2 regions of the Vreelandella piezotolerans genome follow, and region 1 is predicted to be linked to the other one. Evidence: predicted binding sites of a transcription regulator. Region 1 holds the regulator's gene; the other holds the start of a gene.

What was found. The regulator sigma-54, encoded in region 1, starts transcription at its own class of promoters, with help from an activator protein. The targets are predictions, from matches to a motif close to TGGCACNNNNNTTGCTNT.
Region 2: a site for sigma-54 is predicted at 2,596-2,613, ahead of GYM47_RS11775 (HAD-IIB family hydrolase). Genes of this name have one in related genera too.

Annotation. Positions count from the first base shown of each region.
Region 1 is NZ_CP048602.1:2,329,071-2,345,230, forward strand. It holds gene murA (UDP-N-acetylglucosamine 1-carboxyvinyltransferase) at 1-1,108, opposite strand, end outside; gene GYM47_RS10735 (BolA family protein) at 1,120-1,371, opposite strand; gene GYM47_RS10740 (STAS domain-containing protein) at 1,502-1,840, opposite strand; gene GYM47_RS10745 (MlaC/ttg2D family ABC transporter substrate-binding protein) at 1,837-2,496, opposite strand; gene mlaD (outer membrane lipid asymmetry maintenance protein MlaD) at 2,540-3,007, opposite strand; gene mlaE (lipid asymmetry maintenance ABC transporter permease subunit MlaE) at 3,023-3,823, opposite strand; gene GYM47_RS10760 (ATP-binding cassette domain-containing protein) at 3,824-4,645, opposite strand; gene GYM47_RS10765 (KpsF/GutQ family sugar-phosphate isomerase) at 4,916-5,902, shown strand; gene GYM47_RS10770 (KdsC family phosphatase) at 5,945-6,487, shown strand; gene lptC (LPS export ABC transporter periplasmic protein LptC) at 6,487-7,059, shown strand; gene lptA (lipopolysaccharide transport periplasmic protein LptA) at 7,068-7,562, shown strand; gene lptB (LPS export ABC transporter ATP-binding protein) at 7,574-8,332, shown strand; gene GYM47_RS10790 (RNA polymerase factor sigma-54) at 8,438-9,853, shown strand; gene hpf (ribosome hibernation-promoting factor, HPF/YfiA family) at 9,951-10,259, shown strand; gene ptsN (PTS IIA-like nitrogen regulatory protein PtsN) at 10,264-10,731, shown strand; gene rapZ (RNase adapter RapZ) at 10,790-11,707, shown strand; gene GYM47_RS10810 (HPr family phosphocarrier protein) at 11,746-12,015, shown strand; gene pmbA (metalloprotease PmbA) at 12,034-13,374, opposite strand; gene yjgA (ribosome biogenesis factor YjgA) at 13,470-13,991, shown strand; gene tldD (metalloprotease TldD) at 13,997-15,451, opposite strand; gene GYM47_RS10830 (YhdP family phospholipid transporter) at 15,448-16,160, opposite strand, start outside.
Region 2 is NZ_CP048602.1:2,560,489-2,576,648, reverse strand. It holds gene GYM47_RS11790 (FlgO family outer membrane protein) at 1-308, opposite strand, end outside; gene GYM47_RS11785 (hypothetical protein) at 314-1,039, opposite strand; gene GYM47_RS11780 (OmpA family protein) at 1,159-2,232, shown strand; gene GYM47_RS11775 (HAD-IIB family hydrolase) at 2,674-3,624, shown strand; gene GYM47_RS11770 (glycosyltransferase family protein) at 3,644-4,864, shown strand; gene GYM47_RS11765 (methyl-accepting chemotaxis protein) at 4,926-6,542, opposite strand; gene GYM47_RS11760 (MBL fold metallo-hydrolase) at 6,742-7,608, shown strand; gene GYM47_RS11755 (YeeE/YedE family protein) at 7,640-8,113, shown strand; gene GYM47_RS11750 (DUF6691 family protein) at 8,110-8,532, shown strand; gene dsbG (thiol:disulfide interchange protein DsbG) at 8,568-9,350, opposite strand; gene GYM47_RS11740 (sugar phosphorylase) at 9,486-11,246, opposite strand; gene nrdR (transcriptional regulator NrdR) at 11,504-12,001, shown strand; gene ribD (bifunctional diaminohydroxyphosphoribosylaminopyrimidine deaminase/5-amino-6-(5-phosphoribosylamino)uracil reductase RibD) at 12,001-13,149, shown strand; gene ribBA (bifunctional 3,4-dihydroxy-2-butanone-4-phosphate synthase/GTP cyclohydrolase II) at 13,222-14,388, shown strand; gene ribH (6,7-dimethyl-8-ribityllumazine synthase) at 14,393-14,881, shown strand; gene nusB (transcription antitermination factor NusB) at 14,878-15,381, shown strand; gene thiL (thiamine-phosphate kinase) at 15,417-16,160, shown strand, end outside.

The DNA of each region.
Region 1 (16,160 bases):
TCGCCATGACGGGAGCGCCCGAGAGTTTATCAACGCCATTGATCAACGCGGCGTTACCCTCCAGGACGATGTTGGCGCCCATGCGGTTCAGCTCTTGAACATGCATGAAGCGATTCTCGAAGATGGTCTCCACGACCCTTGAATGCCCCTCGGCAACGGCATTCATGGCAACGAACTGGGCCTGCATGTCAGTAGGAAATGCGGGATACGGCGCCGTACGAATATTGACGGCCTTCGGGCGTTTACCGTGCATATCCAATGATATCCAATCGTCGCCACTCTCGATCGTCGCGCCCGCCTCTTCCAATTTGGCAAGCACGGCTTCCAGGATATCGGCTCGCGTACGCTTCACTTTGACTCGCCCACCCGTCATGGCGGCGGCCACTAAAAACGTGCCAGTCTCGATACGATCGGGCATGACATCGTGCTCGCAGCCATGCAGCGACGCAACACCGTCGATGACGATGGTGTCGGTGCCGTGACCTCGAATCTGCGCGCCCATTTTGATCAGGCACTCGGCGAGATCGACGACCTCGGGCTCTCGGGCGGCGTTCTCGAGAACGGTCCGCCCGTCTGCCAGGGTCGCTGCCATCAGCAGGTTTTCCGTGCCGGTCACGGTCACGGTGTCGAAAAAGATCGTAGCGCCTTTTAAACGCCCATCAACACGGGCACGGATATAGCCTGCTTCGACATGGATCTCCGCCCCCATGGCCTCCAGGCCACGCAGGTGCAGATCCACCGGGCGCGAACCAATGGCGCAACCACCAGGCAGCGACACGTCCGCCTTACCGAAGTGCGCCAGCAGCGGCCCTAACACCAAAATGGAGGCGCGCATTTTTTTCACTAGCTCGTAGGGCGCATGGCACTGGGACACTTGGGAGCCATCAAGCTGAATGCTCAACTTCTCACCCATGATCGGCTCGACGCCCATCCGCCCAAGCAGCTCTAGCGTGGTCGTAATATCTTGAAGATGCGGCAAATTACCGATGACTACCGGCCCATCTGCCAAAAGGCTCGCACATAAAATGGGCAGCGCCGCGTTTTTGGCACCGCTTGCCCACACTTCTCCATCGACCGAGCCATTACCCGTAATAATGAGTTTATCCATGGGGGCGACCGTTACTGAGCGTTTTCCGACGCAGTTTGCCACTGCGTCGGTGTAAACGTTTTGATGCTGATCGCGTGTAGGGCACCCGATGCGATTTCGTCGCTGAGCGCGGCGTAAACGAGCTGCTGGCGCTTAACGGGAGAAAGACCTTCAAAGGCTTCACCAACCGCAATCACCTGAAAATTGCAGCCTTCACCCTGGATGTGAAACTCACACCCATCGATGCGGGATTCAAGCAGTGCTTTTACCTCGTTGGGTTGCATGAGACAGGAAACTCCTTTGGGGTCGTTGAAATAGTGAGTAATGGGCGAACATGATAAAGAAAAGCGGCTCACTTGGCGATGCCGAGCCGTGCCCACCATAAAGAGAGCAGCCCGGGGGCTGCTCTAGAGATCACGCGATGTCTGCAAAAACGTCTTGTGAAACCAAGGTATCGAGTTCTGCCAAAGACGCCAAACGCTGCAGCGGCGGCGACAGCACGATGGATCGCACCTTGACCTGGAGCGCCTGGCAGGCACGTAGCCACTCAAACAGCACGCTCAGCGCTGCGCTGCTCGCTTTATTGATTTTCGCAAAATCCAGACAGACCTCAGAATGATCGGACTGACGCAGCCACTGAACGCCGCGAGCGGCCACGTCGGCGGCGACACTCATGGTCAAGTCGCCTGCGACCATCAGCGAATCGCCCTGTGCTGACAGCGTCACCTCTGAGCGAGAGAGGAGCGATGTCACGCATCGCCTCCCTGCTCCAGCTCATCGACACCGATTTCAGGCGCCCAACCACGTATGACTGCATCGTAATCGCGGTTATTGTCACGCATGGCTTGATCGAACTGATTACGGAAAGTCAGCCCCAGGTTGATGCCGTTGACGATGACGTTCACTACACGCCACTCACCATCCGACAGACGAAGGCTATAGCTCACTGGGTAGACCTGACCATTGTTTGCCACGACTTCCATATCCACGCTGGCCTGGTCTTCGTAGCGCTGGCCGCGCTGCTGGTTCAGCACACGTAGCTCGTTGTAATCAAACGTCACCAACCCACGCGTGTAAGTATCGATCAGCGTTTGGCGGAACACGTCGGCAAACCGGCTCCGCTGCTCGGGCGTTGCATTGCGGAAATAGCTACCCATGACGCTAGCGCCGATGTAACGAAAATCCGCCACGTCATCGAGGCTCTCGTCGACCAATGCTTTTAGCTCATCGAGGTTATCGGCATAGTACGCTTTCTTACCATCGAGTTGGCTCATAAAGGATTCGACATTGTCACGAACCACTTCTTCGGGGGACTGCGTTTGCGCTTGCGCCATTAGCGGCGCCAGCATCAGCACAGCAGCCAACGCGAAGCGCTGAATAAAAGCAGAATAAAGGTTGAACATCTTCATGACCTCTTGCAGGAAAAAACCGATGGCAATGAGTGACTGACCATCATCCGTTGCTGACCATATTGGATACGAATTGCTGAATAAGTTCTTCCAACACTAGAGCGGACTGTGTGTCGCGAATCACGTCGCCCTCTTCCAACACCTCTGGCGCTCCGCCAACACTCAACCCAATGTACTGTTCACCCAGTAAGCCAGCCGTCAAGATGGCAGCCGTGGTGTCTTGAGACAGCTGCCCTTCGAGCGCACTATCCAGCGTCATCGTTACACGGGCGTCGTACCACTGGGTATCGAGTTCGATGGCCTCTACTCGGCCTACGGTCACACCCGCCATAGTGACCCGAGCACGCGGCTTCAACCCGCCGATGTTGGCAAAATTGGCCTCAAGGCGGAACGTATCGGAGGGAGCCGACAGCGTTAAGCCGCTGACCCGCAAGCCGAGAAATACCAGCCCGACGATGCCAGCCAACATAAATAGGCCAACACCGAACTCCATGGTTTTGCTGCGTTTCATGACATTACTCCACCCTTAAAGACCGCCGAACATCACGGCAGTTAAAACGAAATCCAATCCAAGCACGGCCAGCGAGGAATATACCACCGTGCGGGTGGTGGCTCGGGAGATCCCTTCGGAAGTCGGCACGAGGTCATAGCCTTGAAACACGGCGATCCAGGTTACGACGAGGGCAAACACCACGCTTTTGATCATACCGTTACCAACATCGTCGAGAAACGACACGCTGGCCTGCATGTTGCTCCAGTACGAGCCCTCGAACACGCCCAGCCACTCGACACCGACCAAGTAGCCGCCCCAAATGCCCACGACACTGAAGCCCACGGTCAACATCGGTAACGCCACGAAACCCGCCCACAGCCTAGGCGCCACCACACGCCGCAGCGGGTCGACGCCAATCATCTCCATACTAGTGAGCTGCTCGGTGGCTTTCATCAGTCCGATTTCGGCGGTCAAAGCAGACCCGGCTCGCCCCGCAAACAGCAGCGCAGCCACCACAGGGGCAAGCTCACGCAGCAGTGAGAGCGCCACCATTTGGCCCAGCGCCTGTTCGGCACCAAAATCCACCAAAATGGTATATCCCTGTAGCGCCAGCACCATGCCAATGAACAGCCCCGACACGAGGACGATGGCCAGCGACAGCACTCCGACGAAGTGCATTTGGCGCATCCAAAGCGACCACCCTTCCCGTGACGGCACGCCTATCGCCGACTGCGCTAGAAACACCGTCGCGCGCCCCAGCGCCTCGACGACATCGCAGCTTTTTCGCCCCAGACGGGCCACGCGCGACGCATATTGTGTCAATTTGCCCTGCATCTACCCTGCCTTTGTGACTGAATCGTGACCGAAGATATCCCGGTGAAGTGGGTCTGCGGGATAGTGAAACGGCACGGGACCGTCTGGCTTGCCGTGCATGAATTGGTTGACGCGAGGATCCTGGTTCGTTTCCAGCGTGCTGGGGGTCCCGTGAGCAACGACTTGACCATCGGCGATCAAGTAGAGGTAATCCGCGATGCTCAGCGTCTCTTTGATGTCATGCGACACTACCACCGAGGTGAGTGACAGCGCCTGATTGAGCCGTTTGATCAGTTGCACCAGCACGCCCATGGAAATAGGGTCCTGGCCGACGAATGGCTCGTCGTAGAGTATTAGCTCAGGGTCGAGTGCCACGGCACGCGCCAACGCCACCCGACGCGCCATCCCACCGGACAGCTCGGCGGGCGTTAGGTGCTTCGCGCCGCGCAGCCCTACCGCCTGAAGCTTCAATAGCACCAGATCGCGAATCATTGCGTCCGGCAGGTCCGTATGAACGCGCAGCGGAAACGCAACGTTTTCAAAAACGTCCAAATCCGAAAACAGGGCACCGCTTTGAAACAGCATGCCCATGCGTTTGCGCAGCGCGAATAGCGCTTTACGTGAGAGCCGATGCACGTCCTGCCCATCGATGAGGATACGTCCACGGTCGGGTGTGAGCTGGCCACCGATGAGCTTCAACAACGTCGTCTTACCGGTACCGCTTGGCCCCATGATGGCCGTCACTTGCCCGCGAGGTATGGTCATGCTGACACCGCGAAAAATTTCGCTCTCACCACGGGAAAAGTAGATGTCTTCGACCTGTATGAAGGATACATCCGTCATATGATGTTTGACCTTCCTCGTTGATGCCAGAACGCGTCAGTATAAACCGACAAGCCACAGGGCAGTTTAAAAAACAGTGTTTTCGAAATAGTATCGAACATCATGATCCAACGCTACTCTCAACAGCAGCGACGCTAACAGTGAGCGCACCATCGTTCATGCAATGGAGCCCTCCATACCATCGACGACCTTGTCGTGATTTAGCTAAATAGCGCCGCAAGATGTTATTCTTACCAGCTACCCATTCACATCATGAAAACGAGACATGCCATGGGCCAGCCACTCTCTACACCCAGCCAACTGCGTGAAAGTGCGCTGCGCACGCTGCAAATCGAGCAAGCAGCCATCGGCGGCCTCCAAGCCAAGCTAGACGACCAATTCGACCATGCCTGCCAGCTCATTCTCGCCTGCCAAGGCCGCGTGGTGGTGACCGGCATGGGCAAGTCGGGTCATATTGCAGGCAAACTGGCTGCCACGCTGGCAAGCACCGGTACGCCCGCCTTTTTCGTACACCCAGGTGAAGCCAGCCACGGCGATCTCGGTATGATCACCCGTACCGACGTAGTGTTGGCGCTCTCTAACTCCGGCGAAACAGCTGAAGTCACGGCGCTACTCCCTCTACTTAAAAGGCTTGGCACCCCGCTGGTGAGCATGACTGGACGTCCAGGCTCTACCCTGGCACGCCACGCCGATGCCCATTTGGACAGCGGCGTCGAGCGTGAAGCCTGCCCGCTGGATCTTGCCCCGACAAGCTCGACCACCGCCGCGCTAGCACTGGGGGACGCCCTTGCCGTGGCCTTGCTTGAAGCACGTGGCTTTACAGCGGAAGATTTTGCGCTCTCTCATCCGGGAGGAAGCCTCGGCAAGCGGCTGCTGCTGCGAGTTCGCGATCTCATGCACGACGGCACGCGGCTGCCTCAGGTTGCATTGGGTAGCCCGCTACGCGATGCGCTTTTAGAGATCACACGCCAAGGGCTTGGGTTCACCTGCGTCATCGATAGCGAAGGCCGTTTGGCAGGTGTATATACCGACGGTGACCTGAGACGCACATTGGACCAATTTCATGACTTGCGCGATGTGCGAGTCGACGACGTCATGACGCGCCCAGGCAAACGCATCGGTCCTGACGTGCTAGCAGCCGAAGCGGTACGTATTATGGAAGATAGCCGGATAACCGCGCTGGCCGTCGTCGACGAGCAACAGCGTCCCATCGGCGCGCTACATATGCATGACTTACTGGCCAGCGGTGTGATTTAACTGCGTGATAACGCTTTTTGCCATGGATGTTAAGGAGGCTATATGGCCCTACCCGATGCACTACTCGACCGGCTCCGCCGCGTAAAACTACTTGCGCTAGACGTAGATGGCGTTTTGACGGACGGCCGACTCTACTTTCAAGCCGACGGCATCGAGATCAAAGCGTTTCACACTCAGGATGGGCATGGCTTGAAACTGCTCAAACGCGTTGGCATTCATGTGGCGCTCATCACCGGCCGCGATTCGCCGATGGTCAGCCAGCGCGCTGCGGCACTAGGTATCAGCCATGTGCATCAAGGCTGCGAAGACAAACTCACGACCCTGAGAGCCCTCTGCCAGCGGCTGGATATTACGCTCGAACAAGTCGCTTACTGCGGGGACGACCTGCCAGACTTGGCACCCATCAAGCGCGCAGGCGTTGGCATCACGGTCCCCAATGCACCCGATTATATGCATACCCACGCCGATTGGATCACCGAACGGCTGGGCGGGCACGGCGCGGTGCGTGAAATTTGCGATACGCTGCTCACCTCCCAAGGGCATTGGGATGCCGTACTCGACACCTATCTTCACAGGCACTCATGATGGGCGTAAAGCTCAGAAAACGAGTTTGGGTAACGGCACTGGTCGTCGTCCTGGGCATGCTTTTGGTTTGGCTCGACCCGCGCAGCGCCCAAGAGCGAGATATCGACGAGCAAGCGCGCGCTCAGGAGCCAGGTCATGTATTAGAGAATGCCGAAATCACCCTATTTGGGGAATCGGGGGCGATTCAGCAGTCGCTGGTCACTCCCCGGCTAGTGCATACACCTCAAACGGCCATGACAGATGTCGTGTCGCCACGTGCTACGCTGTTCGATAGCGAACAGCGGGAGTGGTTGGCGACCGCGGATACCGGCACCCTGAATACCGATACTCAGGCCTTGACGCTGCGCGGGTCTGCCCGGCTGCTCGCGCCTGAAGAGGGTTGGCAGCTCGATACACAGCAACTCAACTACGATGGCGTGACCCGCCACGCCTGGAGCACTACGCCCGTGCTGTTGCAGCAGCCCCCTCAGCGTATGGAAGCTTCCCGCATGGACGTTTGGCTGGATGACAGCCAGGTCCGCCTGACCAACAACGTGCGCGGCGTGCATCCGCCGGCCACTCGTACCCCCTAGGAGTCGCGATGAATGCCTCTCTCCGCACCACCCTCTTTGCTTTAACGCTACCGCTGGCGACGGCTGCCATGGCGCAAAGCCAAGCACCCATCGAAGTAGAAGCCGACCGCCTGGACCTCGACCAGCGCGCGGGCACCGCAGTTTACTCAGGTAACGTGGATATTCGTCAAGGCGAAATGCAATTGCGCGGCGAACGCGTAGAGATTCAGCGCAATGATGCAGGGGAACTTTCTCAAGCCATTGCCACGGGTGAGCGTGCCTACTTGCGCAATCGTCTCGACGACCAGGAGACCCCCATGGAAGGTTGGGCGCGGCGCATCATCTATCACGTCGCCGAACGCCGCGTGGAGCTGATCGACCAAGCCGAACTGACCCAGCAAGGCGACCGCTTTCAAGGGGGCCGCCTGGAGTACTTCATCGACCAGGAAGTGGTGCAAGCTCGCTCCGACGTGAACGGTAGCGACAACCAGCGCATTCGCATGACCCTTCAGCCGGAACAATAGGGAGCGCCCACGTGGCAGCATCAACGTCTGCAGATTCCGCACCTGTCAAAACGCTCTACGCCCACCACCTAGCAAAGAGCTACAAACGCCGCCGCGTCGTCAAGGACATCAACCTGGAAATCGCCCAGGGCAGTGTCGTTGGACTGTTGGGCCCCAATGGAGCCGGTAAAACCACCTCGTTTTACATGATCGTCGGACTGGTCAAATCCGATGCGGGCAATGTGGGTATCGACGATCTGGATTTGACCCACGCGCCCATGCACGAACGCGCCATGGCAGGCATTGGGTATCTTCCCCAAGAGGCCTCGATTTTTCGCAAGCTCTCGGTAGCCGATAACATCATGGCCATCCTCGAGACGCGCAAAACGCTCGATCGCAGCGCCAGAGAAGCTCGCCTGGAGTCACTGCTCGAAGATTTTCATATCACCCATATTCGTGACAACCTAGGCATGAGCCTCTCAGGAGGCGAGCGCCGTCGAGTAGAGATCGCGCGGTCGCTGGCCACCGAGCCCGCGTTCATTCTACTCGACGAACCCTTTGCCGGGGTCGACCCTATTTCGGTCGGCGAAATCAAAACCATTATCCGTGCACTCAAAAAACGCCACATCGGCGTCTTGATCACCGACCACAACGTGCGTGAAACCCTGGATATTTGCGATATCGCCTACATCGTTGGCGATGGCCACATCATCGCCAGTGGGAACGCCCAGGAGATTCTCAATAACCAAAAGGTCCGCGACGTCTATCTGGGCGCTGATTTCCGGCTCTAAACCGAGGCCTGACCAAACTTTTCTTTTAGTGGCATGCTTATTGCACTTGCACGTAGCCATAACTCGCTCTAGGGTGGAGCTTTCTGATTAACGAGTGGTTCTCAGATGGTCATGAAAGCTTCTCTCCAATTGCGTATCGGCACACAGCTGACCATGACACCCCAGCTGCAACAGGCCATTGCCCTGCTGCAGCTCTCTACGCTGGACCTCCGTCAAGAAATTCAGCAAGCGCTTGACGCCAACCCTATGCTCGAGCAAGAGGACGAGTTTGGAGAGCAGGCAGTCAGCGAGCCGCAAGAGGCCGAGTGGTCTGACAGCATTCCCAACGAACTCTCCGTCGACAGCGACTGGTCGGACACCTACCAAGACATGGGCAGTCTGAGCGGTGGTAGCGAAGGACCCGACTTCGAGCGCCAAGCCGCTGGCCAAAGCCTTCATGGCCATTTGCTGTGGCAACTGGCCATGACCGATGTCAGCTCACGGGAATATGCAATTGCGGAGAGCCTGATCGATGCGCTGGACGCCAATGGTTATCTTACCCAGCCGCTCAACGACATTCGTGAAGGGCTCAAAGCACAAGGTCATGACGGCTTGAGCCAACGGGAAGTGGAAAATACCCTACTGCGCTTGCAGCAGTTCGAGCCGACCGGCGTATTCGCTCGCGACCTGCGCGAATGTCTGATGCTTCAACTTGCTGCGTTGCCGGAAGACACCCCGCTATTGATGCCAGCCAAACGGCTGGTACGACAGTTTTTGGAGGCGCTAGGCAAAGACGATATGCGCCTCCTCAAGCGCCGTTTGAGCCTGGACGATGAGCAGCTGGATGACGTCATTCGATTAATTCGCAGCCTCGATCCCCGACCCGGCAGCGCCTACGGCGTGACCGACGATAGCTACATCACTCCCGATCTGGTCGTGCGCCATGACAACGAAGGCTGGCATTTAGAGCTCAACCCGGACGCTCTTCCACGGCTACGCATCCAACCCGACTACGCCAGCTTGATCAAACGCGCCGACAAGAGCCAGGACAACCAGTTCTTGAAAGAGCACCTTCAAGAAGCGCGCTGGCTGATCAAAAGCCTCTCTAGCCGCAATGACACCTTGCTGCGCGTGGGGCGTGAAATCATCGCTCGCCAAATTGGCTTTCTAGAGCACGGCGAAGAGGCCATGAAGCCGCTGATCTTGGCCGACATCGCCGAAGCCGTAGAGATGCATGAGTCGACCATCTCACGCGTGACGACACAGAAGTTCATTCATACACCGCGTGGCGTGTTCGAGTTGAAATACTTTTTCTCCAGTCAAGTCAGTGGCCAAGACGGCGGCGACAGCCACTCGAGCACGGCCATTCGCGCACGTATCAAAAAGCTCATTCAAGAGGAGCCCTCAGGCAAACCGCTCTCCGATAGTCGCTTGGTGACGCTTCTCGAAGAGGGCGGAATAAGCGTGGCACGACGTACCGTCGCGAAATATCGCGAGTCGATGGGCATTCCCTCTTCGAGCGAGCGCCGCCGTTTACGCTAGTTAAACGCTTGGTCGTGACAAACTCACCGCAAGGGCTTTGCAATAGCGTAAAAAGGGTTACAATCGAAGTACAGCCCGATGGATAAGGAGCACGTCAATGCAAGTAAACATCACTGGTCATCACGTTGAACTGACTGACGCCTTGCGTGACTACGTTAACGAAAAGCTGGAACGCGTCGAACGACACTACGACAATATCACCACGGTACAAGTGACCTTATCTGTCGAAAAGGAGCGCCAGCAGGCAGCGTGCACGCTACATGCCGCTGGTGCTGACCTTCATGCCGAGGCACTCGATAACGATATGTATGCCGCCATCGATGCCCTTGCGGACAAAATCGATCGTCAACTCGTCAAACACAAGGAAAAAGCACAAGCTCGCGCTCAAGGCGCAGGTGTGCGTTAACTCAATGACGTTGGAAACCATTCTCCCCCCGGAGCGCGTGCTTTATGACGTACCCGGGGGCAGCAAAAAGCGGGTGCTGGAGTTTTTCAGCACCTTCATCGCCCAAAACACGCCCAGCCTTGACAGCCAAGAAGTGTTCAGTCGTTTGATTGGGCGCGAGCGTCTTGGCAGCACGGGGATTGGCAACGGTGTTGCCATTCCCCACGCAAGAAGCCCGCACTGCAGTGCCCCCATTGCTGGCTTTTTGAAACTGGCGGAACCCGTCGATTTCGATGCCATCGATGGGGACCCGGTCGATCTCGTGTTCGTTTTGCTGGTGCCTGAAGAAGCCGATGACACGCACCTTGCTTTGCTCGGACAAGTCGCGACGATCATGAACGACGCCGATACTCGCCAACAGCTGCGCAAAGCAGGCAGTCAAAAAGAACTGTTGACGCTGATAACGGCCAAGATACGCGAACAAGCTGCGTAACAGATCTACTCCTTCAATTTGTCTTTACTTCTTACGCTCAAACGCCAAGAGAGACGCTATGCAACTGGTGATCATTAGCGGCCGTTCAGGTTCCGGTAAGTCTATCGCCTTACAAGCGCTGGAAGATCTTGGCTATTACGCGATCGATAACTTGCCTGCCATGCTGTTGGGCTCGCTTATCGACGAGTTGCGCGCCCAGGGTGAGCGCACACGGATTGCCGTCAGTATCGACGCACGCAACTTACCTACTGCGCTGGAGCGTCTGCCAGCGCTACTTGAAGAATTGCGCCACCGGGAAATTCGTTTTCAGGTGATCTACCTGACAACCGATGCGCGTATTTTGCTGGAGCGTTACTCGGCCACTCGCCGTCGTCATCCCCTCACCCGTGATAGCGACATGACGCTGGAAGAAGCGATCAACAAAGAAGAAGAGACGCTGAATGACATTCGCGACCTCGCCGATTTATTGATCGATACGTCTCGACTCTCCGTACACGATCTGCGACGCCGCATTACCGACCAAGTAGCTCATCAGCGCCAGCATCAACTGACGCTCACCTTCGAGTCCTTTGGCTACAAACGCGGCGTTCCGCTGGATGCCGACCTCGTGTTCGACGTACGCTGCTTGCCCAATCCTTATTGGGACCCTACTCTGCGCCAATATACCGGTCGCGACGCCAACATCATCGACTTCTTGAGCGGCTACCCCGTGGTAGAGGCCATGGCAAGCGATATTGAAACGTGGCTGGAGAAGTGGCTACCGGCCTATCAAAATAGCCATCGCAGCTATATGACCGTGGCCATTGGCTGCACGGGCGGCCAACACCGGTCCGTTTATATGATCGAGCAGCTTGCACAGCGGCTGGTCAAACAAACAGGGGAAGTGCAGTTGAGGCATCGCGAGCTAGGGCTGCAGTACACGCTCAGCGAAACGCCGACAACCCAACATACGGCGGCGACGCCCAGTACTCCCTGAGCCCTCCCTAAAACCCCACTCGGCAAAAAGGAACCAGAGTGCCCGAAAGAACGTTGACCCTTACCAATCAGCGCGGCCTTCACGCCCGCGCAGCCACCAAACTGGTTCAGTGTGGCCAGCAGTTCTCTGCCCAGATTCATGTGTACAAGAAGCAGCAAAAAGCGGATGCTGCCAATATCATGTCACTGCTCATGCTCGCCGCGCCCTGCGGGACCGAGCTCACCGTCATTGCAGAAGGGGAAGACGCCGAACGAGCGCTCGATGCTATCGAGGCGCTATTCGACGCTCGGTTTGAAGAAGATCAGTAATCGATGCAGCGTGAACGCTTAGCTGCCCGCCACGGTCATCGCATCCACCAGCCAGCTCCCCGTGTGAATGCTGCCCCGTGTATCCGTGTCATCCCCTACGCCGCTCAGCCCGGCAAACATCTTGTCCAGGTTACTGGCGATCGTGAACTCCTCGATTGGGTACTGAACTTCACCGTTTTCAATCCAAAAGCCTGCCGCTCCCCGCGAGTAATCACCGGTCACACCGTTCACCCCCTGCCCCATGAGTTCGGTGACCCAAATACCTTGCCCCATCTGACTCAACAGCTCGGCTCGTGGCGTTAACGGAGCCAGCAGGCGTAAATTGCGCGCGCCACCTGCATTTCCAGTCGAGTGCATACCTAAACGCCGTGCGCTATAAGCAGAAAGCATGTAGCTGGCAACCTGCCCCCGATCGATGAATCGATTATTACGGGTTTGCACCCCCTCGGCATCGAACGGCGAGCTCGCCGTCGCCCCCACTTCCATGGGTCGCTCTTCCAAGCCAAACCACTCGGGGAAAAGCGGCGTTCCCAGACGGTCACACAGAAAAGAGGCTTCTCGGTATAGCGCACCGCCTGCCAAGGCGCTCATTAGATGACCGATCAGGCCGCTGGCTAGCGTAGGGTCGAACAGCACCGGAAAGGTACCGGTCGGTGGCCGACGCGCACCCAGTCGGCGAAGCGTGCGAGTTGCCGCTTCTCGACCGACCTCTTCCGGGCTGCGTAAATGGTGTGGATTACGTGCGGCGGTGTAATCATAGTCGCGCTGCATACCCTGATCGTCCTGGGCGATCAGCATGCATGAGAGCGAGTGATTGCTGCCTTTTTGAGTGCCCAAAAATCCGTGGCTGTTGGCATAAACACGGACACCCTCGCCGCTGGAGAGTGACGCACCCTCCGACTGATGAATCCCCTCCGCGCTGCGTCCAGCCTGCTCGCAGCGAAGGGCCAGGTCGATGGCCTCATCCGTGGTGAGCGTCCACGGGTGGTGGACTTTCAAATCGGGTAGCTCAGTGGCCATCAGCGACGCGTCTGCCAAACCGGCGGCAGGATCTTCTCCGGTATAGCGCGCGATCGCGAGCGCTTTCTCGACCGTTGCGCGAATCGACGCGCTGCTGGCATCGGTAGACGAGGCGCTCCCCTTTCTCTTGCCCACGTATAGCGTTACCGCAATTCCCTGATCGCGCGACAGCTCAACGGTTTCCACATCGCCTAAACGAACGCTGACGCCCATGCCTTGATCGACGCTGGCACCCACTTCAGCAGCATCTGCTCCTAGCTGCTTTGCTAGGGCAAGCGCTTCTTCAGCGCGCTGTGTCAGTAATGCCTGCTGCGCCGATGCATCAAATGCCTGTGCCATGTGGCCTCCTTTTCGCCTGAAACGCGTTGGCGGATCAATGTTGTGGTCACAGCCTGATATAATGCTGCGAACGAATCTAATCTGTGAGTAGCTATATGCCCAAGCAACGTCCCGAGCCAATTGACATCGACGAACAGGTAGAACGCCCCAGTAAATCGCAGCTAAAGCGAGAAATGCACGCCTTACAGGCGCTTGGCGAAACCCTGATTGCCATGAACCCCACCGAACGCTCACGCTTTCCGCTGTCTGACGATATGCTGCGCGCCATCGATGAAACCGCTCGCATTCGCTCCCATGAGGGCCGCCGACGTCATATGCAGTACGTTGGCAAGCTCATCCGCAAAGAGGATCTAACGGCCATTCAAGGCGTTTTCGACGCCATCGAACAAGAAAAAGAGCAGCGCGATCATGCTTTTCATCGCCTGGAAAAGTGGCGAGACCGCATGATCGACGAGGGCGACGATGCCGTCGATCTCTTCATGGTCGATTATCCCAATGCGGATCGGCAAGCGCTGCGCCAACTCGTGCGCAACACGCGTAAAGAACGCGAACAGGGCAAGCCCCCCACCAGCTCGCGCAAGCTGTTCAAACACCTGCGTGAGACGCTAGCGCTGTAAGCCAGTCATGAAGACTGCGTACCGCCGACGGTCAGCTCATCCAGCTTAAGCGTGGGCTGACCGACACCGACGGGCACGCCCTGCCCCTCTTTACCACACACGCCAATGCCGGTATCCATCGCCATGTCATGGCCAATCATCGACACTCTGCCCATGGCTTCGGGCCCGTTGCCTATCAGCGTCGCGCCCTTGACCGGCGCTGTGATCTTGCCATCTTCGATCATGTAAGCTTCGCTGGCCGAAAAGACGAACTTACCCGAGGTAATGTCTACTTGACCGCCGCCAAAGCTGACGGCATAGATACCCCGCTTGACGCTTTTGATGATGTCGTCAGGATCATCCTGCCCCGCCAGCATGACCGTGTTGGTCATACGTGGCATTGGCAAATGCGCAAACGACTCGCGACGCGCATTACCGGTGGGCGCCATTTTCATCAAGCGCGCATTCAGCTTATCCTGCATATAGCCTGTCAAAATACCGTCTTCGATCAACGGCGTGTACTGACCGGGCGTGCCTTCGTCGTCCACACTGAGCGCGCCACGGCTATCGGCCACCGTGGCATCGTCGACCACCGTGACGCCCTTGGCGGCGACCTGCTGTCCCATCCGCCCGGCAAACGCCGAGCTGCCTTTGCGGTTGAAATCGCCTTCCAATCCGTGCCCAACGGCTTCGTGCAGAAGAATACCAGGCCAACCCGCCCCTAACACCACCGGCATCTGCCCGGCCGGTGCGTCGACAGCCTCCAGGTTGACCAGCGCTTGACGCACCGCTTCTTTTGCGTAGCGCTCGGCCACGCCTTCATCACGCAGACGCGACATCGAGTAACGACCACCGCCGCCCGCGCCACCGCGCTCCCGGCGGCCGTTTTTGGCCGCAATCACACTGACGTTGAAACGCACGAGGGGGCGAATATCGGCGGCAAGGGTGCCGTCGCTGGCGCGTACCAACACGACTTCGTAGGTGCCAGAGAGCGACGCGCTCACTTGGCTGATACTGGGATCTGCGGCTCGCGCTATGCGATCGGCCTCTTTCAACATCGCGACCTTTTCTTCCGCTGATAACCCGGCAAGCGGATCGATTCCTGAATAACGCGCGGCGGCGCTGACCGGCGTTACTTTCTGACCGGGTAACTGTTTTCCGCTGCGAACGATACCAGCCGCCGTTCGCCCGGTGTCCATCAACGCATCGGCGGTGATTTGATTGGAGTACGCAAACCCCGTTTTCTCACCCGCCAGCGAGCGCACGCCCACGCCACCATCAATGTTATAGCTGGCCTCTTTGACCTCGCCATCCTCCAGCACCCACCCTTCTTGCCAAGTTCGCTGAAAATAGAGATCGGCATAATCGATGCCCGCTCCCAGGGCATAACCAAGGCCAGTATCCAGGGCGTCAAGATCGAGACCACCAGGGGTAAGCAAAATGGAAACGGCAGACTCGATATCGCTTGTTTGTGGGGTCATTGGGGGCCTTCTAAAGTCACTTGCGGCGAGGTCCAAGGACCTCGCACGCGATAATAGAGAGTGGTTGCTTGATCCAACGCATCGCCGAATAGCTGGTCGGCAATGAATAGCGCGCCGCCAACGATGGGCGCGCCGACCGCAATGGCGGCGATGGGTAAACTTTGGCTCACAGGCAGTGTGACGCCGAGACGCTGATCGAGTTCACGCTGTAAGAGGTTAACACTTCCTGTCAGCGTCAGCGTGGTCGCAGGGGCATCAATTTGTAGGGGGCCGCGCAGCAGCAGCTGCCCCTGGGCCACGTCAGCGGTACCGTGCACACGATCGAAGGCGGTGCCTTGACCCGTCAAATCGGAAAAATCGAAGCGCAAGCGGCGCAGAATGTTATCGAAATTGAGCAGTCCAACCAGGCGGGCTGGCGTCGATTCGAGCGTCACGAAACGCCCATCACGAAGATCCGCGCTCATCTCTCCACCGGCTCGGCTCAAATCCACCTGCCAGGGTGCGCCGGGCCACGTGAGGTTGGCGGATACATCCGTCGTACGGCTTCGCATGGCCACCGGCTGCCCTAGCCGCTCTAGCGCCGTACCGACATCGCCTCCCTGAATAGAAATATCGGCGCGGGTTCGACTGTTCACCGCATTGCCCTCCCACACCAGTTCGCCTCGCGCAGAGAGCTGACCGAGTGTCAGCCCCACCGGCGCAAGCGTAA
Region 2 (16,160 bases), 230 kb from region 1:
TGGGCGAGTGCCGAGGCCATGATCTCGGAACTGATCCGACCAAAGGTCGACGATTGACTCAGATTATCGATACTGACGAACGTGGCTGCAATCATCGGGCTATAGCGAGTCAAGTCAGGATTGTTAGCGACCATCCGCTGCGCCGCTTCATGGGCGAGCTCTGACAAGTCTGGTTCTGGTTCTTGAAGTTGGGCGCTATTGCCTAGGTTAGCGCAGCCTGCCAGCAGTAGCGTCATGCAAAGCGTAGCCAACATGTCAGTGCGAAGCAGGCGCATCGACGGTAACGCAAAGATTGAGCGTAGAGACATAAACATTACCAAGTATCAGTGATAGAAACAGTCGGCGTCGTAGGCGTTCTAGGTACCCGATGCGGGGCGTATTGGCGGCGATCACCCGAGTTAATGTAATAGATATTGGAGGAGGAGTAGAGGATTTGATCCTGTTCCACTATCTGGGTGGTGATGATGATTTCTTCATTGCCTTTGGGTGTCCAGCTACCGCTGGTGGTATCGGCCACCATCGCCGCTGGGATGAGCGCAAGTGCTGGTTCACTCCAGTTACCTAAAGGAATACTGGCCACCGCGATGCCGCTCGCTAAGGCCGTGTAAGCGCCAAAGGGTGGTCGTGTATAGCCACGATCTCGGTGCTCGACGACTTCCACATCGATTTGAATCGTGGCGCCGTTGGCACGTGGCTGTGTCGTGACGCTACCGCCGCCGGATACGAGCTCGCTGGTTAGCAGTGTTCTAAAGCCACGCTCGAATTCCCCGCCACTGTAATAGGAGCCGTACTGCTCATGCTCCGGCGCCGCAATGTGCAAGTCGCGAAAACGTACTCGTTCGCTGGATAAAATGCCCGCGGCTTCATGCTGTGCAAGGACCTCCCAATGCTGGGCTGCCTGCATCTTTTGCTGTTCCGAATAGGGGTATGTCGTAGCAATGGGCGCTTGGGAAGTGCTGGCGTAAAAACAGCCGCTGAGCATCAGGCTCGCAAGTCCCAGGCCAACGGGGCGTAAATAACGGGCAATGGGGTGTGTCATAGGACGAGTGCGCACCTGGTAGTTCCTTATCGCTACTAATCGGCTTTTTGATAGACTAGTTTGCCATGCTTAGCATAGATCGGCCACGAGGTTAAAAACTTGAATGAGTAATCACCCCCATGCTTGAGGACCACCGTAGCGGCCCGCGTCATGATTCGCTGCTATCGACATACCCTGAGGACGATAGCAACAGCGGATGGATGATTAGCTATATCGATATCATGACGCTCCTCGTCGCGCTGTTCGTCATCATTATCGCCGCCGCCGGCGTCACGGGTCCCAATTGGGCCCCTGACGAGCCAGTAGCGGACACAAGCACGGCCCTTACGACACCATTGGAAGTGCCTTTGCCGACCCTGCTGGAGGAGCGGCGCCAGTCACGTCCGCTGATGCCGACAGTGGTGCCGGGTGAGCTCAACCCCATGGCGATCAGCGCCGCATTGGGTGTTGCAGGACTGCCGCCACGCGTCGCACGTTCGCCCAGCGCGCCGCCCTTATTGGCGCTTCCCGCTGATGCCGATGCAGAGTCCAGTTCAGAGTGGAACCTGGTCGCATCGCTGACGGACAGTCGCCAGGCCAGGCGGCCGTCTCCCTCTTTGTCACAGCCGCTTCCCCGGTTGCCCACGCCACTGCTCCAGGTAGAAGCACCGTCGGAGGCACTGCCTTTGGCCGATTATATGGTGCTGCTCACGGACCGGCCGCCGGTGAACGTCCGCGAGGTGAGCGATGAGGCAATCAGTGGCGCGCTTGCGCTGATGGACAACCTCGCTGAACGGGTCGATACCTCGCCTTACTTACCCAACCTGGAGGGTGTCGAAGTCTCGCGTGTGGCAGAGGGAATTAGTCTTAGGGTGCAAGATAGGCTGCTGTTCCCTTCGGCAACCGCCGAACTGACCCAGGGAGGTGCCTCGCTGGTGGGTAGTCTGTTGGAAACGATCCAGCGTTACGAGGGGGAGGTGTGGGTCGAAGGCCACTCCGATAGCCAAACTATCAACACCCCGGAATTTTCGTCCAATTGGGCACTCTCCAGCGCCCGTGCCATCGCCATCGTCGAAGCCTTGGAAGCGGCTGGCGTTGCTGCAGAGCGCTTGCGAGCCGTGGGGTTAGCCGCGACGCAGCCGCTCGAAGACAACAGCACCGCAGAGGGTAGGGCGCGTAATCGCCGTGTCGAAGTCGTCATTCACGTAGAGTGATGTTTTCGTCGAAGGGGGATGTACTAAATGAGCGTGTGGGAGGAGTGAGCTGAAAAAAAAAAGCCCGCCGGGGGAGGCGGGCATGAAAGGGCTTGGCTCACTGCAGCCCACTGACATCAGGTGAGGGGGTGTACAAGGTTGTCAGTGGGTACAATCCGAGTATAGCTATTTGCGAGCGTTTGCCAAGGCCTTGTGCAACTTTTTTTACAGGTATTTCACGACTAGATATTTCACGACTGGGGTTGTTTATGACGCCCTAAACCGCACTATGTTAGTGCATTTTAGGTGCTCTATTTTGGTGCCCTCATAATCGGTCATGCCGATTCTTTTTTAAGTTTTTGATTTATTTTATATAAATAGTGTTGGCACACATTCTGCTTTATTGCTTATCTGAGAACGACGCCTGAGTAACGGCTTTTCAGATTGCGATAAGGTGGCGCCATGAACGAACACTCCCGCACGACACAGACTCCCCGCATGTTGGCGAGTCTTCCTCTCCAGCCTCTTGGAAGCCCTGATCCGGCGCTGACACCGCGTTTGGTGGTGACCGATCTCGACGGGTCGCTGCTCGATCATCATAGCTACGATTTTTCGCCTGCAGCACCTTGGCTCGCACGCCTGAAACAGCTGGGCGTGCCGGTGATTCCGGTGACCAGCAAAACCCGTGCCGAACTAGTGACGTTGCGTGAGTCGCTGGGCCTGACCGCAACGCCATTCGTAGCGGAAAACGGCGCAGTGATCGGCTTGCCCCCAGGCTGGTGCCATGCGCGGCTGGATCGCCCTGGCAGCGGTCTAGATGGGGTGGTCGTCAAGCACACCGGCGTGGACGTTGGGTTCATCCGCGCGCGACTGAACGTGTGGCGCACGCGGCTGGGCGTGCGTTTCACTCGAATGAGCGAGCTCGATATCACTGAGGTCATGTCGCTGACGGGATTGGATGAGACGCGCGCGAGAGCTGCCCGACAGCGCGAAGGCAGCGAGCCGCTCATCTGGCAAGACGACGACACTGCCCTAAAAAATTTCCGCTTAGCGCTAGAGGGCGACGGCCTGATGCTGACTCAAGGTGGGCGTTTTTGGCATGTAATGGGCAACGCTTCGGATAAAGGCAGCGCCGTCGATTGGCTCATCAAGCGCTTTACTGCGCTGCGCGGCCGTCCGCCGCTATCTCTAGGCCTGGGCGATGGTCCCAACGATGTATCCATGCTCGAGGCGGTCGATCAGGCCGTGGTCATCAAAGGGTGCCACGAACTGGCCGTCACCCCGTCGAATGAAGCGCTGTATCGCACTCGAGCGGCCGGACCCGCCGGCTGGGCCGAGGGGGTGGCCCACTGGTGGGGGCGAGACGACCGCCGACTAGCGGCGGCCCCAGTACTGCTAGCCGTCACGGCCTAACCCATCAAGAGGTTCGCGTATGAGTGACTTCCATCAAAACGGCGTCATCACCGATTTTCATAATCTTACCCGTCGCCCGGTCGAGGCGCTCGAGCAAGAGCTAAGCCAGTTCGCCAACCGTCGACCGATGGGGCTCATCCTGCCGTCGCTGTTTTCCGAGTTGGAGGGACCCGCGCTATCGGCGATCGTCGATGAGTTGGTAAAGGTGCCGTATCTCAATGAAATCGTGATCGGCCTGGATCGTGCCGACCGTGAACAGTTTTTGTATGCCCGCGAGTTTTTCTCCCGTTTGCCTCAGCACACGCGCATTTTATGGAACGACGGCCCACGTTTGCGCGAACTCGATGCCGAGCTGGAGAGCCACGGCCTGGGCGCACTAGAGCCCGGCAAAGGACGCAACGTGTGGTACTGCGCGGGATACGTATTGGCCTCCGGCCGTTCATCGGTGGTAGGCCTACACGACTGCGATATTCTCACCTATGACCGTAGCTTGCTGGCGCGGCTCATGTATCCCGTGGCGCATCCTCGCTTCAACTACAGCTTCTGTAAAGGGTATTACCCTCGTATTGCCGAAGGAAAGTTGAATGGCCGCGTGTCGCGGCTGATGGTGACGCCGCTGCTGCGGGCGCTCAAGACCGTATGCGGGCCGCTGCCTTATCTGGATTATTTGGATAGCTTTCGTTATCCGCTCTCGGGCGAGTTTGCAATGCGCAGCGACGTGCTGGAAGGCATTCGTATTCCCGCCGACTGGGGGCTTGAAATCGGCGTGCTGTCCGAGCTCCAGCGTAACTACTCTCATCGTCAACTATGTCAGGTGGACATTGCCGATGCCTATGACCACAAGCATCAGCCCGTCAGCGAGGGGGATGCTACCGGTGGCCTGAACCGAATGAGCTTGGACATCGCCAAGGCCCTGTATCGCAAGTTAGCGACGCAAGGAGTGAGCTTTAGCAGTGAAGACTTCCGCACGCTCAAAGCCACGTACTATCGTTTGGCGCTCGATTTGATCGAAGCTTACGATCACGACGCCACCATGAATGGCCTCAGTTTGGATCGTCACTGTGAAGAGCAGGCGGTAGAGCTGTTTGCCAGCAACCTGTTGGAAGCGGGAAACCTGTTTTTGGACAATCCCCGGGAGCGGCCCTTCATTCCTAGCTGGAACCGCGTACAAGCCGCCGTGCCCGACCTGTTGGCCAGAATGCACGAGGCGGTAGAGCTGGATAATCAAGGCAAGGTCTAGTCGAGGCGTATTAGGCATGGCATGGCCTCCGCCGTGCTAGGCGGAGGCCATGTCTGGGCGATTAAAAATCGCTAAAGGAGGAGGAGCGGGCCATAGGTGGGGTAATGGCGGCTGGGGCAATGGCGGCCTGTGGTGCTTGGTGGTCGAGCTTGAAGTTGGTCACTAAATGGCGGAGCTGGGTGCTCAGCTGCGCGAGTTGCTGGGTCGCGTGGTTACTCTGCTGTACCAACCCTGCGTTTTGCTGCGTCATTTGGTCCATCTGTGTCACGGCCTGATTGACCTGCTCGATACCGCTGCTTTGTTCGATGGTGGCTGCCGAGATGTCCTGCACCAGCGTGCTGAGCTGCTGAATGTCAGCCACTACACCGTTGATCATTTCACCCGTGTTTTTAACTTGGCGGCTGCCTTCGACCACCTGAGCATCCGCGTTTTCGATCAAACCTTTGATCTCCTGGGCAGCAGACGCCGAGCGGCTAGCCAACTGGCGAACCTCGTTGGCCACCACCGCAAAACCACGCCCCTGCTCCCCCGCGCGGGCTGCTTCTACAGAAGCGTTAAGTGCCAGAATGTTGGTCTGGAACGCGATGGCATCAATGGTATTGACGATACTGCTCATCTGCGTGGCGCTGTTGTTGATGTTCTCCATGGTATGAATCACCGACGCCATGGCGTCGCTGCCACGTTGAGCACTTTCCGCCGTTTTGGTGGCGAGGGTACGAGCATGGTCAGCATGGTCGGCGTTCTGCTTTACCGTTGCCGTTAGCTGCTCCATGCTGGAGGCGGTCTCCGCCAGGGATGCAGCTTGCTCTTCGGTACGGGTGGAAAGCTCTTCGTTGACGCCAACGATTTGCTCCACGCCGTGATTCACCTGATCCGCGCCGTGGTGAATGTCACTGATGGTGCCCGCCAGCGTTTCGCGCATGCGGTTGATGTCATACAGCAAGCTATGCTGATCGTTAGCGGAGAGGGTGGCCGCTTGAGTAAGATCCCCATCGGCGATGTGACGTACCACCGTGGCGGCATAGCGTGGATCACCGCCCAGTCGGCGGGCAACGTCACGAATGACCCAGCCCATCAGGAGGGTGACCGGTACACCGATCACCAAGAGGATGAAGGCGGAACGAATCAACCGGGCAATGAAGGCGGCATTGATATCGTCGACATACACGCCAGCCGCCAGCGACCAGCCCCACTCTGGCAGGTAGGCAACATAGCTCACTTTAGGCACTTGGTCGTCACCGCTAATACGCCGTGAGTAGTAGTCCACGTGGCCACCACCGGCTTGGGCAACGTCCAAAAAGGCTGAATAGAGTCGCATACCGCTGGCGTCTTGATAGGCACTCATATCCTCGCCTCTGGGGCGGTTAGGGTGCGAAACGATCGCTAAATCGTCATCGAAAGCAAAGACGTACTCCCCCTCACCAAAACGAACGCTGGCGATGCTGTCGATGGCTCGCTGCTGCGCTTCTTCTTCGGTCAGTTCGCCGCTCTCGGCGCGTGCCTGTAGCGCTTCTAACTGTCCATGGATGCTGCTCACGATATGCTGAATACTGTCGCGTCGTTCACTTTCGATGGTTTGGCGGTTTTCCCACGCTAACCACCCCACCAGCAGTAGCATCGCCACCCAAATGATGCCCAGCGTGCCCCAAAGTTTCTGTGTCGTTGTCAAACGGTTCATGGTGTCCCTATAAAAAATTCCAAGCAGTAAGTAAGCCCTCACTGTTATCGGCCATTATCGTTCATACCTTAGTCGAGTGAATCGAAAAGTAGGGATGGAAAGTACTATTAATTCTTTAATGATATAAATATATAACTTTATTTGCGCTACACTCAGGGCACGTACTCAACGATAGTTATCCATCAATGGGAGGCTCTCGATGCAACGCCCCATCGTGACCCACTTTTTCGACGAACCTACCAATACATTCAGCTACGTGGTGCAAGATCCCGACAGTGCTGCGTGCGCCATCATCGACTCCGTACTGGACTTCGATTACGCCGCTGGCCGCACCGACGTTCGCTCGGCGGAGCAGATCATCGCCTTTGTGCGCCGCCAGGGGTTGACGGTGGAATGGATCTTAGAAACGCACGTACACGCCGATCATCTGTCGGCGGCCCCCTATCTACACTTGGCGCTAGGCGGCAAGACCGGTATTGGTGCCCATATCGTCGATGTGCAGGAAATATTCGGTAAGGCTTTCAATGCAGGCTCGGAGTTTGCCCGAGACGGCAGCCAGTTCGATGCGCTCTTCAAAGAGGGCGATGTCTTCGCCATTGGTGGGCTCGAAGGGCGGGTGCTGCACACGCCGGGCCACACGCCCGCCTGTCTGACCTACGTGATAGGCGACGCCGCGTTTGTGGGGGATACCTTGTTCATGCCGGACTACGGTACCGCGCGCTGCGATTTCCCCGGCGGCGACGCACGCACGCTCTATCAATCCATTCAGAAAGTGCTGGCGCTACCCGAAAAAACGCGGCTGTTTTTATGCCACGACTATCAAGCACCTGGACGTGAGCACTATCAACATGAGACGAGCGTGGCCGAGCAGCGCCGAGCGAACGTCCATGTGCATGACGGCATTACCGAAGAGGAGTTCGTCAAGATGCGTACCGAGAGGGATGCCACGTTAGGTATGCCGCGCCTGATCATTCCTTCGGTGCAGATCAATATGCGGGCGGGGGAAATGCCCCCAGCAGAAGATGACGGGCAAGTGTATTTAAAAGTGCCGATCAACCGGTTTTGATGTTGGAAAGTAGAAGGCGAGATCATCAGTCATGAATGAAACAGCCAATGGGTTGGCAAGTTTGCAAGGGTTGATGGGAGGCGTGTTGATAGGCCTCTCAGCGGTATGGCTAATGGGGGCGCTGGGCCGTATTGCCGGTATTAGCGGCATCATTGGAGGGCTGATGACCCAGCGCCCGAGAGGAGACAGCGCGTGGCGCATGGCGTTCTTGGCTGGGCTAGTCAGCGGCCCGTTGCTGGTGATGGCGGCCGGGGGCGGGCTGGGTAACGTGGCAGGCGTCCCCGGTGCGGTGATCGGTGAACCCGCAGGCGGCGTGCCGCTCATGCTGTTGGCAGGCCTGCTGGTAGGGGTAGGCACGGGACTTGGCAGTGGCTGTACCAGCGGTCACGGCGTATGTGGCTTGGCGCGTTTGGCACCTCGGTCGATGGCGGCCACCGTCACCTTCCTGGTCGCGGCCATCGCGACGGTCTATGTGGTTCGCCATGTCATGGGAGGTGGAGCATGAGGGTTCCAGCGGTCAAAACAGCGGCGGGATATCTCGCTGGCCTGCTGTTCGGTGTAGGACTCGCGATCTCCGGGATGACCGACCCCGCGCGCGTGCTCGGCTTTTTGGATGTGGCTGGTGCCTGGGATCCGACGTTGATGTTCGTACTGGGTGGCGCCGTCGGCACCACGTTCGTGGGCTATCGCGTGGTCTTCGCTCGCGGCACGCCGCTGTTTGGCACCCACTTCCAACTGCCGAGCAAGCAAGAGCTGGATGCCAAATTGTTAGGCGGCGCGGCGCTGTTTGGCGTGGGCTGGGGGCTATCGGGTTACTGCCCTGGTCCTGCGATCGCCTCCATCGGCGGAGCAACGTTGCCGCTGCTCGCGCTGTTGGCGGCCATGGTGTTGGGCTGGTTCATTGCTCAGCGGCTGTCCCGCTAGCCAAATGGGCAGCAATACCAGCCGCATCGACGCTCTCATGGCGCTTCGCTACCCATCATTTCGATGAAGCGCTCGTCGCTGGGTAGGCCTTGAATACGGTCTATGCGGACCGTGCCGCTGTCGGTTTCGCGTTGAAACGCACTGGTGGGAGTGGCGTAGAGGCCGAGCTGTTCGAAGAGTTGATTGTTGTCGTAGACCTGCTCTTCGATGTCTCGTGGCTGTGCGCTGGGGGAGAGTTCATCGCCCTCACTATGGCGATGTAGCGCGGCGGATGGGTCCTCGGCGCCCAGTATCGTGGCGGCGAGTGCCGGGCTATTGGGGGCTAGAATACCCACCATGATATGGCGCAGCTGGACCTTGCCAGCCTCTACCCATGGGCGGGTTTGTTGCCATAGTTGGCGGCAATAAGGGCAGTTGGCGTCAGTAAAGGTGTAGATGACGCGTGGCGCATCCGGGTTGCCATCCTGGATCCAGTGGCTCTCTTCGAGCAGCGCCCACGTGTCGGCTTCTAGCGGCGCTCGTACGTGCTCATCGAGCTGGGCCTCAGTCAGGTCGGTGCCTTCACCGTCGACCAGCGTGCCAATGATCGCATGCTCTCCATCGGGGGTGAGATAAATCGCCATGTCCTGCCCTTGCACGCTGGCCCCAAAGCCGCGCATTCCGCCCGGTGCATCGAACTGACCATGAATCGTCAAACCCTGGTTGGCGAGCGCCTGAATGGGCGCGGGCAGCTCGTCAGCGAAGCTGACAACGGCAGTGCTAGCTGTCGCGGCCAGCAGGCTGACACGACCGAGACTTTTTAATGAAACCCATGACATCGCATAATCCTTTTAGTAAAACGGCGTGGGGCACTCGCGCCTCCTTGCCTCGTGACATGATCGTCACACAGTATCGCAGCGGATGATTATGTAAGAGTGACGATCATGGATGCCTGAGTCGTTATGTCGCAAGCGTCAAGCGTCAGCCACCAGCCAGCACACGGCATAGGGTGGCAGCGTCGCGTCATGGTGAGTACTCGCACTGCCGATCGGCTGCCAGTCATGCTGAGTAAGCGTTTGATGGAGGGCATCCCCTGCGTGAGTGAGATCGACCTTACCATCGGTCACGTTATAGAGCGCGAGTAGGCGTCGACCGTTAGGCAGGGGGCCACGCTCGAGGGCGAGCAGCTCAGGGGGAGTGTCGATCACGCGCTGCGGGGCGTTGGGGTGGAAACAAGGCTCTTGGCGACGCTGTGTTAGCAGCCGATGCAGGGCGTGAAAAACGTCATGAGTCGGGGTGGCGGGGCTTTCTAATAACAAGGCAAGCTCATCGAGCTGCCAGCGTCGGCGGTTGATCGAGCGCAGGCGGCCGCTACGTTCCACACCTTCCACATCGTTCAGCGTGCCGGTGAGCGTGTGGATATAGAGCGCAGGGATCCCTTGCAAGCTGAGCATGATCGCTTGGCTGCAGAGAAAGCGTGCAATTTGCCACGGGTCCGGGCCACGGCGGGTGCCGCGCATCGCCTCGAACCATGTGATATTGATCTCGTAGGGCGTGTCGCTGCCGTCAGGATTGCTGCGCATGCTGACAAATCCACCAAAGCGGTGCATCAATTCCAGCAGCGCGTCACGCTCGTGGTCGGGGAGCAGGCCTTCAAGAGGCCGTACACCTATACCGTCGTGGCTTGCGGTAAAGTTCAAGTAGGTACACTGCGGCGGCAGTACCGGGAGGCTGTTCAACCACGTTTGTAGCGTCGTCGCTTCCCCGCGGGTCAGGGTATGCAGTAAAAGCGGGGGCAGGGCGAACTGATACACCATGTGGGCTTCGTCGGGAGTGCCCTGCGTCAACCGCTCCAAGCCGAAGTAGCTAATGTTTTCGGCGTGTGGCACGTTGGTTTCGGTAATTAACAGCGTGCCGGGCGCCACCTCATCCACGATAGCGCGCAGTAAGCGCACGACGGTATGGGTCTCTGGCAGATGGATGCACGGGGTGCCGAGCCGTTTCCATAGAAAGGCCACTGCATCCAGGCGAATGATGCGTACGCCTTGCTGCAGGTAGAACAGCAAAATGCCCACGAACTCGAGCAGCACGTCCGGGTTTTCGAAGTTGAGATCGATTTGATCTTCCGAAAAGGTAGCCCATACGTGGCGGGTGCCGCGACGCGTCGAGATCGGCACCAATAACGGGCTGCTGCGCGGGCGGGTGACCTGGGAAACGTCCGTGTCAGGATCCACCTCAATGAAATAGTCGCGCCCGGGTAGGCTACCGGTGAGATAGTCGACGAACCAGAGCGACTCTCGGGAGACATGGTTGAGTACCAAGTCAGCCATCAAGTCGTAGTGGCTGGCTAGGGTTTGGACGTCCGACCACGCGCCCAGCTCACTATTGACCTCACGATAATGAATCACCGAAAAGCCGTCGTCGCTGCTCCAAGGGAAAAAGGGCAGCACGTGAACCCCACTGACGGTGTCTCCCAGATAACGTTGCAAAAACGTATCCAGCACGGCTAGCGGTGGCGTTCCCTCATCGACGATCGAGTCGCCGTAACAGATGACCCACTGATCCTTTTCGCTCCACATTGGTGCATCGACAGATTGACCGTTAACGGTCGGTGCAGCGTTTGCTCCCTCGCGAAAATGCGCGACGTGTTGACCTATTCGCCGCTGCACTTCCCCTGCGCGCGGGCCGTATAGCTGGGTGAGGTAGTGGTGAACGGTCTTTTCGAAAGCGGTCATAGCGGGCGTCCTTTCAATCATCCTTCGACAAACGCTGCAGCTTGTGTGCCAAATCGTTACAATACGTTGAGATAGGGGCTGTATAACACCGCCATACGATAGCTCGGCGGGTCGGCTACCGCCGACAGCTGGCGATAAAACAGTTTACAAAATAGCGAAGGGCTCGTAGAGCACGCACCGTGACGCTGCGTCCCTTCGTTCAGGCTGACACGCTGCACGTACTGGTTTTAGTGCGTACTGATAATAGGTTGACTGCCATGCATTGCCCTTTTTGTGGTGCAAACGATACGAGAGTGACGGATTCCAGGCTGGTGGCAGAGGGTGACCAGGTGCGCCGACGCCGCCAGTGCGCCAGCTGCCATGAGCGTTTTACGACGTACGAGACCGCTGAGTTGATCATGCCGCGGGTGGTGAAGTCCGACGGTTCTCGCGAGAGTTTCGATGAAGCAAAGCTACGTGCGGGGATGCTCCGCGCACTGGAAAAACGCCCGGTCAGTGCCGAAGCGATCGAAGCCTCGGTAGAGCGCATTCGTCAAACGTTGCGCGCACGTGGTGACCGTGAGGTGAACGCCCGGGAGGTGGGCGAGGCGGTGATGAAAGCGTTACGTAGCCTCGACCAAGTGGCCTACATTCGTTTTGCCTCTGTATACCGCAAGTTTCAGGACCTGGATGAGTTTCGTGCTGAAATCGATCGGCTCTCCCAAGAGCCCTCCGATGAGCCGGCCGGGCAGGGATCACCGAACGGAGCGTCATGATGGGTGAGTTCTCCACTGCCGATCATCGCTACATGGCCCGCGCGATTCAGCTGGCCAAGCGGGGGCTTTACACCACCGACCCTAACCCAAGAGTGGGGTGCGTGATCGTGCGCTTCGATAGCGATGGAGACGCTCGCATCGTGGGGGAGGGGTATCACGTGCGGGCTGGGGAACCTCATGCCGAAATTCATGCGCTTCAAGCGGCAGGCAACGCTGCACAGGGCGCGACGGCGTACGTCACGTTAGAGCCGTGTTCTCACACGGGGCGCACGGGCCCTTGTGCCGTGGCCCTGACCAAGGCGGGTGTCCGTCGCGTGGTGATCGCGATGCAAGACCCCAACCCCCAGGTCAGCGGTGGCGGTATCGCACACTTGGCCTCCGCCGGTATCGACGTGCAGGTAGGTTTGCTGGAAGCCGACGCCCGGGCGCTCAATCCCGGCTTCATCTCGCGCATGGTGCGCCGCCGTCCCTTTGTGCGGCTGAAGATGGCCATGAGCTTGGATGGTCGGACCGCGATGGGCTCAGGTGAGTCGCAATGGATTACCGGGCCCCAGGCGCGCACGCAGGTGCAGCGCCTGCGGGCGCGGTCGAGCGCCATCCTGAGCGGCGTAGAGTCGCTCATCATGGATGACTCCCGGTTGACGCTGCGGGCCGACCAATTAGCCTTGGGCAACGCCGACGACATCACCCAGCGCCAACCCCTGCGAGTGATTCTTGATTCTCGCCTGCGTCTTCCTCTGGCGGCAGCGTGTCTGCGCGAGCCCGGGCGCACGCTGATCATCACCACTGACCAGCACAGCGAAGAGAAACGGCACCGGTTGGCGCAGGCCGGGGCCGAGATTCACGTGCTGCCTGCCGAAGGCGGGCGCATTGCACTGGCTGACATGCTGCGCTGGCTGGCAGATAATGAGCAGGTGAACGAACTCTTAGTAGAAACGGGAGCGACGCTTGCGGGCGCGCTGCTGGAAGCCGGCCTGGTCGATGAAATGCAGCTTTTCGTCGCGCCGACATTGCTGGGCGGCGAGGCAAGACCGCTGTTTTCCCTGCCGGGAATGACCCAGATGGCCGATCAAAAGCGCTTGACGATCCTCGAGTCGCGAACCGTGGGAAACGACTGGTGGATCATAGCCGCCCCGCACGCTGACTAGCGCAAGCCGTCATTGCAAGGTACCCTGACGCCCGAATTCGCATACGATGCGAGCCTAATTTTTGGAGATTCCATGGCGCACTCCTCTTCAGAGGGTTTATCCCCCATCGCTGAGCTGGTAGACGACATTCGCCAGGGCAAAATGGTGATTCTCATGGACGATGAGGATCGCGAGAACGAAGGCGATATCATCATGGCCGCCGAAATGGTGAAGCCAGAGCATATCAATTTCATGGCGCGCTATGCCTGCGGCCTGATCTGCATGCCGATGACCCGTGAGCGCTGCGAGCAGCTCAATCTGCCGCTCATGGTGCGCGATAACGGCTCCGGCTTTGGCACCAAATTCACGCTCTCGATCGAGGCGACCGAAGGGGTCACCACCGGCATTTCAGCCGCCGACCGCGCCCGTACGGTGCAAGCCGCCGTTGCGCCGAATGCCAAACCGACGGATATCGTTCAGCCAGGGCATATTTTTCCGCTGATGGCCGAACCCGGTGGCGTGCTGCGTCGCGCAGGCCATACCGAAGCCGCTTGCGATTTAGCCGCGCTGGCCGGATTAGATCCCAGCGGCGTCATTTGTGAGATCATGAACGATGACGGCAGTATGGCCCGCCGCCCTGAGTTAGAGGCCTTTGCCAAAGCACACGATATCAAGATGGGCACCATCGCCGACTTGATTCACTACCGGATCGTCAACGAACAAACGGTAGATCACGTAGAAACGACGCAAGTGACCACCGTCCATGGTGAGCTGGCGCTGCATGTGTTCCGTGATCGTATTCAGGGCGCTCACCACCTCGCGCTCGTGAACGGGCAGCCCACACCCGAGCAGGCCACTACCGTGCGCGTGCATTTGGCCGATACCCTGCGCGATGTGATGGGGCTGATGAAGGGCGATCAATGCCGTTGGGATGCTCACCGCGCCATCGAACAGATTGCCCAGGCGCCTGCCGGGGTGTTCGTACTGATCGATGACGGGCGGCCACATCAAGATTTGAAGGATCAGCTAGATATCTATCTGGATCGCGTGCGTCAGCCGCGCACCAGCGACTCTGATGGCTCTGGCAATTATTTAACGATTGGTACGGGTTCGCAAATTCTACGCCATCTCGGCGTGGGTAAAATGCGCCTACTCAGCTCGCCGTGGAAGTTCTCAGCGCTCTCTGGGTTCGACCTAGAAGTGGTCGAGCGGCTGGGGCCCAATGACACGGCCGACGAGCCAACTTTTCAGCAGGAATAAATCGATGCAATCCCTTTCGCAAATTGAAGGTACCTTCGTAGACGTCGATGGGCGCTACGTGATCGTGGTGGGTCGTTTTAATCACCACGTCGTGGATAGCTTGGTAGAAGGTGCCGTCGACAGTCTGACGCGCCACGGTGTGGACATGGAAAACATCCACATCGTTCACGTCCCCGGTGCATGGGAGCTGCCCCTAGCCGTCAAGCGCGTGCTCAACGTGATGAAGCCCGATGCGGTGATTGCGCTTGGCGCCGTCATTCGCGGCGGCACACCGCACTTCGAGTACGTGGCGGGGGGCTGCAACACGGCCATCAATCATCTTCAGTTGGAGTTCGATACGCCAGTAGCCAACGGTGTGCTGACCGTCGAGTCCATCGAGCAGGCCATCGAGCGTGCCGGCACCAAGGCGGGTAACAAAGGCACTGAGGCGGCCATGGCGGCGATGGAAATGGTCTCTCTACTGCGTGCCCTGCCGGTGGGAGATTCGCAATGAGTGAGCGTCGTGAGCGCAAGCCCTCAGCCGCACAGCAGGGGCGTCACGCCGCCAGGGAGTTAGCGGTACAAGGGCTTTATCAATGGCAGATGACCGGTAAATCGATTACCAGCATCGAAGCGGAATTTCGCAGTCAGGTGGCCGACGACGATCTCGAAGATCACGAGAACTGGGTCAAGGTCATGGAAATCGCCGACAAAGCGCTGTTCCATGAGCTTTTACACAACACGGTGCGCTTCAAAACCGAGCTGGACCGCGAAATCGCCCCGTTGTTGGATCGCCGCCTGGAAGATTTGGACGCGGTAGAGCTGGCCATTCTTCGCTTGGGAGCGTACGAGCTCTCCCGGCGAATGGAAGTGCCTTACCGCGTAGTGATTAACGAAGGCGTTGAGCTGGCAAAATCATTTGGCGCCACCGACGGCCATAAATACGTGAATGGCATTCTCGATAAGCTAGCCAACCGCTTACGAAGTGCCGAAGTCAGCGCCCGCCGCTTGTAAGCGGAGGGGGCTGATCAAGCGTTTAAGGGGCCTTTGTGCTTGCCGAATTCGATCTGATTCGACGTTTCTTTATGTCGCCGCAGGAGGCGCAAGCGACGAATGGCGTTGCCCTAGGATGCGGCGATGACGCCACCCTATTGATGCCTCAGGCCGGCCAAGAGCTGGCAGTGAGCGTTGACACGTCAGTGGTGAACGTACACTTCCCTCACGATGCGCCGGCTCAGGCAGTCGGTCACCGGGCGTTGGCGGTGGCCCTCAGCGATTTGGCGGCCATGGGAGCCGTCTCGCGCTGGTGCTTGATGGCACTGACGCTCGACCAGCGCGCCTTCGAGGATGACGCTCATGCGGAACAGTGGCTGTCCCGCTACGCGAGGGGGTTCCATGCGCTTTGCCAGCAGCATGCCACGGTGCTGGCGGGCGGCGATGTCACGTCCGGTGAGTTGAGTATCGGCGTTACGGTCATGGGCGAAGTGCCTGCAGGATCAGCAATGACCCGGTCAGGCGCCCGTCCAGGCGATGTCGTGGCGGTAACCGGGGCGCTAGGCGGCGGCGCGGGCGGGCTAGCGCTGTGGCAACGCGGTGAGCGAGACCTTGCGCATCCGTTGCTTCAGCGCTACCTCATGCCACAGCCAAGGCTCGACGCCGGCATCGCTCTGCGCGGAGTGGCGACGGCGGCGATGGACATCTCCGACGGCTTGTTGGCGGATTTGACCCACCTGCGAGAGGCGTCTCACGTGGGGGTCGACCTGGCCCCCGAGTCGCTACCGCTGGCCGAGGGA